DNA from 3 places in the Aminobacter sp. 01T433 genome. Region 1 is predicted to be linked to each of the others. Evidence: predicted binding sites of a transcription regulator. Region 1 holds the regulator's gene; each other region holds the start of a gene.
The links. The regulator PhoB, encoded in region 1, activates phosphate uptake and scavenging genes when phosphate is short. The targets are predictions, from matches to a motif close to TGTCATNNANCTGTCAT.
Positions count from the first base shown of each region.

Region 1 (4,302 bases):
ATGTCGATATCCTTGCCGCAGCCAATCTCGACTCGGCCTTCAAGGGCCAGATCGATCTCGACGTGCCGGAAAGCCGCCGCAAGGTGTCGGACCAGCAGGTCGAGTGGATGAACAAGCTCAAGGCCGAAGGCGTGATGGCCGAACACTTCAACACCGGGCTGTTCAGCTATGGCGCGTCGAGCCGGCCGGAAACGTCAGGCGTCGGCGTCGCACTCATCGGCTCGTTCTACATGATGGGGATCGTGCTGCTGCTGGCGTTGCCGATCGGTGTTGCCGCCTCGATCTATCTCGAGGAGTTCGCCAAGAAGAGCCGCTTCACCGACATCATCGAGGTCAACATCAACAACCTAGCCGCCGTGCCGTCGATCGTCTTCGGCCTGCTTGGTCTTGCGGTGTTCATCAATTTCCTCGGCCTGCCACGATCGGCATCCTTCGTTGGCGGCCTGGTGCTGACGCTGATGACGCTGCCGACGATCATCATCGCGACGCGTGCGGCACTCGCCGCAGTGCCGCCGTCGATCCGTTCGGCGGCGCTGGGCCTTGGTGCTTCGAAGATGCAGATGGTGTTCCATCACATCCTGCCGCTGGCAGCCCCCGGCATCCTGACCGGCACGATCATTGGGCTCGCACGCGCGCTCGGCGAGACGGCGCCGCTTCTGCTGATTGGCATGGTCGCTTTCGTCGCCGACTATCCCACGACGCCATTCGATCCGGCGACGGCCTTGCCGGTGCAGATCTACATGTGGGCGAACGAGGCTGAACGCGCCTTTGTCGAGCGCATGTCGGGCGCCATCATCATCCTTTTGATCTTCCTCATGGCCATGAACATCGTCGCCATCGTCCTGCGCCGCCGCTTCGAGCGCCGCTGGTAGGGCATGGACAAGGAGTATCCTGCTATGAACATCATGACCGAGAAAAAACTCGAAGACGCGGTAAATGCCGAGATGAACAGACCCAACGAAATCATCAAGATGCGCGGCGACCAGGTCACCGTGCACTATGGCGACAAGCAGGCGCTGTTCGGTGTCAATCTGGACGTCCGACAGAACCAGGTGACAGCGCTGATCGGCCCTTCGGGCTGTGGCAAGTCGACCTTCCTGCGTTGCCTCAACCGCATGAACGACACCATCGACGCAGCTCGTGTCGGCGGCAAGATCACGCTCGACAACGAGGATATCTACGATCCCAAGATCGACGTGGTCGAACTGCGCGCGCGTGTCGGCATGGTGTTCCAGAAGCCGAACCCGTTCCCCAAGTCGATCTACGAAAACGTCGCCTATGGCCCACGTATCCACGGCCTTGCCAAGAACAAGGCCGAGCTCGACGTGATCGTCGAGAAGAGCCTGCAGAAGGCGGCCCTGTGGAACGAAGCCAAGGACCGTCTCAACGAGCCGGGCACCGGCCTGTCGGGTGGCCAGCAGCAGCGCCTGTGCATCGCGCGCGCCATTGCGGTGTCGCCTGAGGTGATCCTGATGGACGAGCCGTGCTCGGCACTCGATCCGATCGCCACCGCGAAGGTGGAGGAGCTGATCGACGAGCTGCGCGAGAACTACACGATCGTGATCGTGACGCACTCGATGCAGCAGGCGGCACGCGTGTCGCAGCGCACCGCGATGTTCCACCTCGGCTATCTCGTCGAGGAAGGCGCTACCGACAAGATGTTCACCAACCCCGACGACAAGCGGACGCAGGACTACATCACCGGCCGCTTCGGCTGAGTGGACGTTTTCGCCGCGGTATACGAGACGAGGAATAAATCATGGGCGAACATACAGTCCGGTCCTTCGACGAAGAACTCCAGCATGTCGACCAGCTCATCCGTGACATGGGCGATCTTGGCAGCTCGATGGTTGCCGGTGCCATCCGTGCGCTGTTGTCGTCCGACCAGGCGCTGGCGCAAAGCGTTGTCGCCGACGACACGATCATGGACGCCAAGCAGCGCGAACTCGACAACAGCGCCATCACGCTGATCGCCAAGCGCCAGCCGATGGCCCAGGATCTGCGCGCCGTGGTCGGCGCCATCCGCATGGCGGGCGATCTCGAACGCATCGGCGATCTTGCCAAGAACATCGCCAAGCGCGTTGGCGCCGTCGGCCAATCGCCGACGCCACGCAATCTTTCGCATTCGATCGATGCCATGGCACAGCTGGTGCTCGACCAGGTGCGGGGCGTGGTTGATCTCTATGTCGCGCGTCAGGCCGAGGGCCTGAAGAACTTGCGCGCCGACGACCAGAAGATCGACATCCAGTACAACGCCGTGTTCCGCGAGCTCCTGACCTACATGATGGAAGATCCGCGCAACATCACTGCCTGCACGCATCTTTTGTTCTGCGCCAAAAACCTGGAGCGCATTGGCGACCATGTCACCAACATCGCCGAGAACGCGTATTTCGTGGTGACCGGCACGCAGCTGCCGCTCCACCGGCCGAAGGTTGAAGAAACCACGTCGCCGGTTTCGGCCACCTGAACTCCAACATAGAGGACAGCCGATGATCGCCCCCAAGATCATGGTCGTCGAGGATGAAGAGCCGCTGGGCGTGCTGCTTCGCTACAACCTCGAGTCCGAAGGCTACCAGGTCGAAGTCGTCACGCGTGGCGACGAGGCCGAAATACGGCTTCAGGAAAACGTGCCCGACCTTTTGGTGCTCGACTGGATGGTGCCGGCACTCTCCGGCATCGAGCTGTGCCGCAGGCTTCGGATGCGGCCCGACACCGAACGCCTGCCGATCATCATGCTGACGGCGCGTGGCGAAGAAAGCGACCGCGTGCGCGGGCTTTCGACCGGTGCCGATGACTATCTGGTCAAGCCGTTCTCGACGCCTGAGTTCATGGCGCGGGTGAAGGCGTTGCTGCGCCGGGCCAAGCCCGAAGTGCTTTCTTCGATCCTCAAGGTCGGCGACATCATGCTCGATCGCGAGTCGCACCGGGTCTACCGCAAGAAGAGCGAGATCAAGCTCGGGCCAACCGAGTTCCGGCTGCTTGAGTTCATGATGCGGCATCCCGGCCGGGTGTTTTCGCGCAGCCAGTTGCTCGATAATGTCTGGGGCGAGACGATCTACATCGACGAACGCACCGTCGACGTCCATGTCGGGCGCCTGCGCAAGGCGGTCAACACCGGGCGCATGCCCGACGTGATCCGCACCATCCGCGGCGCCGGCTACGCTATCCGCGAGGATTAGGCGACCGTTCGGCGGGACAACGACGTTTGGCCCGCCGCACGCTTGACGGACACGACCAGGCGCTTTGTCGCCAAAGTGCGATCAGCGCCATCCGCCGTTCGGCAGCCGCCCATGATAAGGTGTGTTGCGGCAATGACCGTAGGGGCCGTGCCAATAGCCCGGAGGGCAGCCGTTGCCGTAGCGCGGCGCAACCCGCCTATATTCGCCATAGCGGCATCCGCCATACGGCCCGCGCCAGCCGCCGACGCCGCAGCCCTGTACAATGGGAATGACCATCGCCGAAGCTTCAGGGGCAAGCGGTGCGGGGATCGGGGATGCTGACGCAGAAAACGATGAAGCACACAAAAGGCCGATGCCGGCCAGGATGTTACGCAGCAGACTGGTCATCGCGGGTTCTCCGAAACTGGAAGACAAGTCGGTTCCAGGTTTGGTTCCACTCGCGGTTCCCTTGCCGAGGCCTGGAGCCTGCTTCAAGGGGCGGACGCGGACTGTCATCCAGGGTGCCAGTATGGTCGCGACCGTCGTTGTAATTGCGACAGCCGAAATCAAATGTCCTTGAGCGGTATGTCAGCCCCTGTGCTGCGCGGGGGCTGGGCCTGCGGCGAAGATCTCCTGATCGACATAGAGCAAGGCGCGCATCAGGCAGCCCAGGCGGATGAGGGGGACTTCGTTCGGTTCGGTGTCGAAGGAGATCGCCTTCGAGTGCAGCCCGCCGGCCGTCTTGGCGATGGCCGCGCGGACATGCGGCTCCATCAAGTCGAAGGCGGTAGCACCCACGCCAACAAAGGCGAGCGGTGCCGGATCGATCAGCGCAAACATCGATCCCAGGCCGAAGCCGATGGCCTCGCCCGCCTTGCGGAACGCCTCGCGCTCGGGGCCGTCATGGTCGCGGGCGGCGTCGGCGAGGGCGGTGATGTCCTCGTCGGAGAGATCGGCGAGCGGCTCGGCATTCTCGTCGCCGAGACGTGCATTGCGCCATATGGCGTAGTTGCCGGCATAGGCTTCGACGCAGCCGCGCCGGCCACAGCGGCAAAGCGCGCCCTCGGGCCGGTGGATCATGTGGCCGAACTCGCCCCCTGACGAATGCGTGCCGGTGAAGAGCTCGCCCTTCAATACCAGTCCC
Region 1 covers NZ_JBFTPR010000005.1:218,488-222,789, reverse strand. The annotation lists gene pstA (phosphate ABC transporter permease PstA) at 1-872, shown strand, start outside; gene pstB (phosphate ABC transporter ATP-binding protein PstB) at 897-1,718, shown strand; gene phoU (phosphate signaling complex protein PhoU) at 1,760-2,467, shown strand; gene phoB (phosphate regulon transcriptional regulator PhoB) at 2,490-3,179, shown strand; gene AC1DLV_RS10330 (GCG_CRPN prefix-to-repeats domain-containing protein) at 3,261-3,566, opposite strand; gene AC1DLV_RS10325 (ROK family protein) at 3,747-4,302, opposite strand, start outside.

Region 2 (4,302 bases), on a different contig from region 1:
TGAAGGCTGGACTGATGCCAATATCGTCGCAAACCTTGCCGCGGCAGCCGAACTCGGCATCGCGCTCATCGAACAGCCGCTGCCAGCCGGCGCCGACCAGATCCTTGGCCGCATTCCGCATCCGGTTCCGATCTGCGCCGACGAGAGTGTTCATATCGCGGACGATCTCGGCGAGCTCAAAGGCCTCTACGATGCGGTCAACATCAAGCTCGACAAATCGGGCGGGCTGACGGCCGCGCTCGAACTGCGCGATCAGGCCCGCGCCCTTGGCTTCAAGGTGATGGTCGGCTGCATGGTGGGCACGTCGCTCGCCATGGCGCCTGCTGTGCTGCTTGCCCAGGACGCCGAGTTCGTCGACCTCGACGGCCCGCTGCTTCTGGCGCGCGACCGTTCGCCAGGGCTTATCTACGAAGGTTCAATGGTGTCGCCGCCCCTGCCCGAGCTTTGGGGCTGAGCGGGACGCCAGAACCACAAGCACGATCGCGCAGGCAGCAACGACGGCCATGAAATAAAAGCCGTCGACGCCGAACCGCTGGTAGAGCGGGCCCGAAAGCAGCGTCACGATCGCCATCGACATGCCATTGGCGAAGTAGGCGACGCCTTGAGCCGCTCCGGTGCGCTCTTCGGGCACCGACTCGGCAATCAGCTTCTGCACGCCGATCAGCACCAGCGCTGTCGATACCGAATGCAGGCTTTGCACGGCGAAGAAGCCGGGGACGCCGAGCCCGAGCGGCCAGATCAGCGGATAGGCGACCCAGCGCACGATCGCGCCGATGCCGGCCAAAATGAGTACCGAGGCCGTGGATTTGGCGCCGAACAGGCGCGTGAAGAACATGAACATCACGATCTCGGTGACCACGCCCCAGCTCCAGAGCAGGCCGACCACGGTTTCGTTGATGCCGAGCGATTTCCAGTAGATCGACACGAAACCGTAGAGAAAGCCGTGGCTGCCGATGATGACGCCGGTGCCGCCGGCCATCAGCAGGAAATAGCGGTTGAAAAGCTTGGGTGCGGCCTGCTGCATATCGGTGGCCGAAAGCGGCGAGGCAAGCCTGGGCCGACCGAGGCGCGGCGTGATAAACGACATCACGAAGCAGCCAAGCAGACCGATGGAGATGATTGCCGGCACAGCGTCAGCCCCTGTCAGCGACAGGATGAAGCCCGCACCAAGACTGCCGGCAAGAAAGGCGATGGAGCCCCAGATCCGCATCGCCGCATAATCCGACCCAAAGCGGCGGACACCGGAGAGCGCCAGCGAATCGGCGATCGGCGAATGCGGTGTCCACACCACCGAAAGCGCCAGCGAAACGGCAAGCACGACGAGGTAGGTCGGCTCGAGGAAATAGCCAAGCGACAGCAGCAAGGCCGAAGCGGCGAGGAAGATGAAGACGTTGGCACGGTCCTTGGCGCGATCGGCCATAGCGGCGATCAGCGGCGTGGTGATGACGCGTAGGAACATCGGCGCCGACAAAACGATGGCGATCTGCTCGGGGTCGAACCCCTTGGCTTCGAGCCACAGCGGGAAATACGGCAGGTGCACGCCCATCGGCACAAAAAGTGCCGCGAAAAGCAGTGAGATACGCAGTTCGAAGCGCTGCGGCTTGATCTGCTGTTCTGGCGTGAGTGGGGGAAGCTTCATGGCAGATATGCGGGTCCGGGCGCGACCCGAACCATACAAGCCTCACCGATTTGCCTGACCCATTACCATGGGTGCCAGCCGCACGAAAGCCGCCGGGTCTGTCGAACGGAGCAAAGGTTGGACCACGCGCCTGATGCTGTGTCTGCCAAGCGTTGTTGGCGCGTCGGCGGGCCGCTGGTGCACGCCAAGACGCAGCGCCCGCTTGTACACCGGCTGCATTGCGCAGCGCGCATCGATTGCCGCATGGCCTGGCCCTTCGCGCCTATGGCGCGAGACATCGGTCGAATCACACATGGCTGCTTTCCGCTCAGGCGGCCTTATCGACACGCTGGTCGATGACCATTGGAACGAAGGGTTCGTTGACGAGCTTGCCGGCCAGGACATGCGGCCAGCGCAGGATGACGAAGGTGCCATCGAAGTTTTCGGCCACCGCCGTGCAGTTTTCGACCCAGTCGCCGGTGTTGATATAGTCGATGCCGCCGAATTTCTCGATCGCGGGGTGGTGGATGTGGCCGCAAATGACGCCGTCGACCTCCGAGCGCCGCGCCTCATCGGTCAGCACATCCTGGAAGGCGCCGATGAAGTTGACCGCTTTCTTGACCTTGACCTTGGCCCAGCACGAAAACGACCAATAGGGCATGCCGAAGGTGCGGCGGAAGCGCGCTACCAGGCGGTTGAGGCCCATGGCTGCGTCATAGGCAAAATCACCGAGATAGGCGAGCCAACGCGCATTCTGCACCACGGCGTCGAACTGATCGCCATGGATGACCAGGAACCGTTTGCCATCGGCGGCTTCGTGGATGGCCCGGTCGGCAACGACGATGCCGCCGAAATGTACGCCTTGGAACATGCGGGCGAACTCATCGTGATTGCCGGCGATATAGGTGATTGCAGTGCCCTTGCGGGCCTGACGCAGCAATTTCTGCACGACATCGTTGTGTGCCTGCGGCCAGTGCCAGGAACGGCGCAGACGCCAGCCATCGACGATGTCGCCGACGAGATAGATGCTTTCGGCTTCGTGGTGGCGCAGGAAGTCGATCAGATATTCAGCCTTCGCCGCTTTCGAGCCCAGATGGACGTCGGAGATGAAAAGCGTTCGGAATCTGCGTGTGCTGGTGCCGGACATGGCATTCCACCCGTTGCTGTCGCGGTGGCTATGCCCAGATTCCTGCAACAGGCGTATGACGGTTGCGGCAGTCGACCCTTGGACATAGGGTGGGTCATCACCGACAGGAGACGAACATCATGGATCTCGGCATCAGCGGGAAGAAGGCAATCGTGTGCGCGTCGAGCCGCGGCCTCGGCAAGGGTTGCGCCATCGCACTGGCCGAAGCTGGCTGCGAGCTTTTCCTCAATGGCCGCGACGCCGGCGCGCTCAGCCGCACAGCAACGGAAATCCGCCAGCGATTCGGCGTGAAGGTGACGGAAATCGCCGGCGACGTGTCCGATCCAGAGGTACAGAAGGCGCTGCTCGCCGCCTGCCCGTCTCCCGACATCCTGGTCAACAACAATGGCGGCCCGCCCTATCGCGATTTCCGCGAACTCGACCGCGCCAAGATCCTCGAAGGCGTGACCAACAACATGGTCACCCCCATCGAGCTGGTCAAAGCGGTGATCGACGGCATGGCTGAGCGCGGTTTTGGGCGCATCGTCAACATCACCTCGCTGTCGGTCTACACGCCGATCCCCGGTCTCGACCTGTCGTCGGGCGCCCGTGCCGGCCTCACTGCCTTCCTGGCCGGCGTGGCCCGCACGGTCGCCGACCGCAACGTCACCATCAACAATATGCTGCCGGGCAAGCTCGACACCGACCGTTTGCGCGGACCGCACGAGCCGGGCAGCATCGAGGACCCGGCTCAAGGGGCTGCACGACGCGCCAGGCTGAGTGCTGAAATTCCCGCTGGGCGGCTTGGCACGCCGGAAGAATTCGGCCAGATCTGCGCCTTCTTGTGCTCGGTTCATGCCGGATACATGACCGGTCAGAACATCCCGGTCGATGGCGGGCTCTACGTCAGCTCGTTCTGAGCACCACAAGAGCTGGATCGACACCTCAGCCAATAGCGTCAAGCAGCTGGAATGATTGCCATTCCGGAGCTTGAAAGTGATTCAACGGCCGTCTGGACGTTGACACCTCGAAAAATGCCATGGTCGTGCTAATAACGGCCTTTGAAGCGGAATCTGTAAGGAGCGAAAAATGACCGGGGACAACAAGAAGAAGGAAGCATCCTCCGATCTCGATCAGGCCGCGCTCTTTTTCCACAAGTACCCGGTTCCCGGTAAGCTAGAAATCCAGGCGACCAAGCCGCTTGGCAACCAGCGCGACCTGGCGCTGGCCTATTCTCCCGGCGTGGCAGCACCCTGCCTCGCCATCAAGGACGATCCCGAAACCGCCGCCGACTACACGGGCCGCGCCAATCTCGTCGCGGTCATCTCCAATGGCACCGCCGTGCTTGGCCTTGGCAATATCGGACCGTTGGCATCCAAGCCGGTGATGGAAGGCAAGGCGGTCCTGTTCAAGAAGTTCGCCGGCATCGACGTCTTCGACATCGAGATCGACGCGCCCGAAATCGACCAGATGGTCAACACCATCTCGGCTCTGGAGCCGACCTTTGGCGGCATCAACCTCGAAGACATCAAGGCACCGGAGTGCTTCGACGTCGAGG
Region 2 covers NZ_JBFTPR010000012.1:26,242-30,543, reverse strand. The annotation lists gene dgcA (N-acetyl-D-Glu racemase DgcA) at 1-454, shown strand, start outside; gene AC1DLV_RS20130 (MFS transporter) at 416-1,639, opposite strand; gene AC1DLV_RS20125 (UDP-2,3-diacylglucosamine diphosphatase) at 1,947-2,765, opposite strand; gene AC1DLV_RS20120 (SDR family oxidoreductase) at 2,885-3,664, shown strand; gene AC1DLV_RS20115 (NADP-dependent malic enzyme) at 3,834-4,302, shown strand, end outside.
Region 2: the regulator PhoB is predicted to act here: its motif matches at 2,810-2,826, upstream of AC1DLV_RS20125 (UDP-2,3-diacylglucosamine diphosphatase).

Region 3 (4,302 bases), on a different contig from region 1:
GCAATGGGCGCCAGGAAGATCGCGCTGCTCACGCCCTATATCGCCACCATCAACCATTCGCTGCGTGAAGCCTTCATGACGCGTGGGCTTGAAATCCCGGTCATGGGCTCGTTCAACGAGCCGGACGACAATCTCGTCGCCCGCATCACCACCGAAGCGATCGAAAAGGCAATCCTCGACGTCGGTTCGTCGGACGAATGCGAAGCGGTGTTCGTCTCCTGCACCAGCTTGCGCGTCGCACGCATCGCCGAACGGGTCGAGGCCAAGCTCGGCAAGCCGGTGACCTCGAGCAACCATGCCATGGCTTGGCACATGCTGCGCCTCGGCGGCTACGACAAGCCGATCGAAGGCCTCGGCAAGCTCTATCGGACACCGCTGGCAGGCTGACAGCCGGCCTTCCAAATGCAAGAGCCGCGGCGTTACCGCCGCGGCTCTGGTTTGTTCAGTTTAGCGCGGGCTCAGTTGATGGCTGCAATGTTGCCGAGGCGCAGGAACAGCGTCTCGCCGGAAGAACCGTCGACACCGTCATTGTCGGTGACGACAAAGGCCTCGCCCGATGCGTCGATGGCGAAGCCCTCGACCTTGTCGACGACATAGCCGTTGGTCGCCGCCTTGAGGTCGGGCAGCAGGTCGCGCACCAGCGCCTTTTCCACCAGCGGCAGCTCGCCGCCGAGCTTGGCCGGCTTAAAGCCGTCGAGCGCAACCGCATAGATGCGCTTGTTTTTGGCTTCCTGGGCGATCAGATTGTCGCGCTCGATGACGAACAGCTTGCCGTCATGGGCTGATATCTCCGACAGGCCGACCCAGCCTTTTTCGGCAGCGTCGAGCGGGTAGCGCACCGCCGACCACTCCTTGTCCTTGGGCTTGTAGGCCAAGAGCTTGACCTGGCCCTTGGGATCGTCGGCCCATTCGCGCTGGATCGCCATGACCAGCGTAAGATCATCGCCTTCGCCAAGCGTGGTGATGCCTTCGAGACCGAAACGGGTCTCGTGCGCCAGAAGCTCGGCCGGGAATGCGATCTCTTCCTTGATTTCACCCTTGGCGTTGACGTTGTAGATGGCGTGCGGAACGAGCTTATCGGAACGGCCTTCCGACGCGAGCCAGAAACCGCCCTTGCCGTCACCAACGATGCCTTCGAGATCGAGCTTTTGGGCAGGCTGACCGTCACGCGTGACGATTGTCTTTTCGGTGATCAGGGCAGGGGTCTTTGACGTATCGATGGTGAAGATAGCCGGGGCCGAGCGATAAACCGAGTCCGACACGGCATAAAGCTTGCCGGCTTGCTTGGGATCGGCCGCGAGACCCGAAAGCGCGCCCCAGCCAAGCGGGGTGCCGTCATCCTTGAAACTCGAAGTGATCTGCGGGTAGGCGGCTTCACCTTCGCCGAGTTCGTAGACCATGACATGCGAACGCGCGAGGCCGTCTTCGACAAGGTCGGTCTCGTTGGCGGTGACCAGCAGGTTGCGCTGCGGGATGGCAACTAGGCCTTCCGGGCCGATGCCTGAGGGCAGCAGCTGGAGGAATTCGGGCGCGGCACCGGTATCCTTATAGACGCCGATCAGCGAGGCGCGCTCGGCGGCAACGAAGATCAGCTTCTGGTCGCCGAACGTCGCGAATTCGAGACCTTCTGGCTCGATGCCCTTCTTGTTGCGGGCGTCGGGATAGTGGCCGGCAGAAGCCGCCTGATATTCGAAGGACGGGCCGGATTCATAAAGCACATCGCCAGCCTTGGAGAAGATGGTGAAGCCGCGCGCGCCGCCCTTGTAGTCGCCCTCATTGGCAACGACGAGGCGGTCATTGTCGAGCCACTTCACGGCGTCGGGCTCGCGTGGGGCGTTTTCGACCGTGCCGGTGAAATTGAGCGCGCCGTCCTTCTTGGTATCGACGTTTTCGAGCGTCACTTCGCCTGCCGGAAAATGCGCAACGATCTTGGCGGTCGCTGCATCGACAATGGCGATGTGGTTGTTTTCCTGAAGCGTGACGGCGATCTCGCCCTTGTCGTTGAAGGCGACGAATTCCGGCTCGGGATCTTCCGGCGCGACAGTGGCGATGCCGGTCAGGTCGACGGTCTTGATCGAAGCGCAGTCGGGCGCGCCATCCTTGAGGGCGACGATCTTGAGGTTGCCAGCTGGCAACTGCGGCAGGGCACCGTCATTCAGTTCTTCGTCGCGCTCGTTTTCGATGGCCACGGCGAGGAATTTTCCGTCCTTGCTGAGCGCCACCGAGTCAGGCTGGCCGCCGAGATCGCATGACGCCTCGATCGCCTTGGAAGCGAGGTCGATGATCGTGAGGTTGCCCGAAGGCTCCTGCTTGTTCTTGGAGGTGTTGACACCGGCCAGCGCCTTGTTGCCGGCAACGATCACCGAGGTCGGCTCGCCGTCGATCTTGACGATGCCTGCGGCCTTCGGCGCCTTCGGATCGGTGATGTCGATGAAGCCGACCGCACCCAGCGGGCTGTCGGAATAGACCAGCGTCATGCCGTCTTCGGTTGCCGCAATGATTTCCGACGAGGTCGGGGTCGCTGCGTCGACATCAGCCGGCAAGTTGGTGGCGACGGGAAAAGTGGCGATACGGTTGAACGCCTGGCCGGCATGAGCGGGGAAGGCCGCTGACGCAGCGAGCGCGGTCGTCAAAAGCAGGAGCTTGCGTGACATGGAAAACCTCTTTGCCTGAACGGAATTGCGGGTTCCGTTTGGGGCAACGAGATTTCAGCGCGATGACAGCTGGATGATGGTTTCGTGACAGTGCCCATGCAGTTAGCGGGCACGCCAGCTGGTGTTTCGAACAAGGCCCGCGTGGCCTGTCTCTTCAGAAAGAAAAAACAAAGCCGCGCAGCAATGCTGCGCGGCTCAAATATCTCAAGGCTGCTTCAAGGCGGACTCAGGCGTTGAGCCCGGCCCTTTCGTCATTGCTGGAAAATTCGGCGAACTCTACGCGATTGCGACCGCGTGCCTTGGCCTCGGAGAGGCGACCGTCGGCTTTGCGGAACATCTCGTCGAATTCGAGCTGATCTTCAAACAAGACAGCCCCGACGCTGACCGTCAGCGGGCAATTGCGTCCGCCCGGTTCAAGGATGGTGTCGGAGATCGAGCCGCGGATGCGTTCGGCGACACGCTCGGCATTTTCCTTTGTGGCGCCAGGCAGGAACACACCGAACTCCTCGCCACCGATGCGGCCAACGAGATCGCCGGTACGTACGGAAGACTTGATGGCGCCGGCGACGATCTTCAGCACCTCATCACCCCAGGCATGGCCGAACCTGGCATTGATCGCTTTGAAATCATCGACATCGACAACCAGCAGCGCACCCTGCCGGCGTCCCGATCCAGCCGAACCGCTGCGAAATGCATCGATCAGGCTCGCGAAAACACCCCCATTGAGCACCGAGGTCAGCGCATCGACCGAAGACAGCCTGCTGACTTCGGATTTCAGGGCGCCGAATTTGCGCCGTTCATTGGCGACAATGGCAAGCAGCGGAGCGGCGACCACGCCAGCAACAACCCCGGCGCCGATCACGGCGCGCCAGAAGATGCCGTCTGCCTGGCCATGAAACAGGATAGCCGCAGCTCCTGCAGCGACCGCAACGCAAGCGGTCGCACCCAAAAGCGCGTAGCGGGCGACTGGTGCCCAGCTACGCCCTGCATTTCCTGTACCCAAATTGTCCACGCCAGATCCCTCCGCTCTCATGTCGAACCGATCTACCCGTGGAGAATGAAACATTCCTTGTGCGAATGCGAACAGTTTGACGAATACCGCAGAAATTCGAGGACTTTTCCGAATTTCACGATCCCAAAGCCTTGGCGCGCCGCGGTTTGCCTTCTCAGCCCGGGGGACCGAACACACCCATTTTGGCCTTCCGCGCGACCTCCTCGGCCTTTTCATAGCCACCGCCCGATTTGGCGTACGCCCAGCCGTTTGAGACCAGCCACGCGCCAACATCCTGCTTGCCGAGTCTGCAGGCGGCAGCCACGGCTTGCCTTTCTGCCGGCGGAAACACCTGGCACGAAGGCGCTCGACCGCGCAACCAGTATCTAAAGGCAAGCATGGCCCGCTCGCCGCAGTTCCAATTCGTACCCTCGAACTCGCATGTCCGATCGGGACTGAGCGCCTCGGTGCCAGCAATAAGTATCGTGTAGCCCATCGACTGGAACGAGGCCGAGGACGTCACCGCCGGACGATAGAGAAGCGTGCCCTCCCAATCGTCTGGTGCAATCGGCTTGGGTAGCGGGGCGAGCCCCAAGTCACCGAGCGGTGGTCTCGCCTCGACGCGTTCCAACGTCTGCCCAGCAGCTCCAGGCGGTA
Region 3 covers NZ_JBFTPR010000006.1:282,113-286,414, forward strand. The annotation lists gene AC1DLV_RS13540 (maleate cis-trans isomerase family protein) at 1-387, shown strand, start outside; gene AC1DLV_RS13545 (esterase-like activity of phytase family protein) at 459-2,654, opposite strand; gene AC1DLV_RS13550 (GGDEF domain-containing protein) at 2,881-3,666, opposite strand; gene AC1DLV_RS13555 (thermonuclease family protein) at 3,821-4,302, opposite strand, start outside.
Region 3: the regulator PhoB is predicted to act here: its motif matches at 2,728-2,744, upstream of AC1DLV_RS13545 (esterase-like activity of phytase family protein).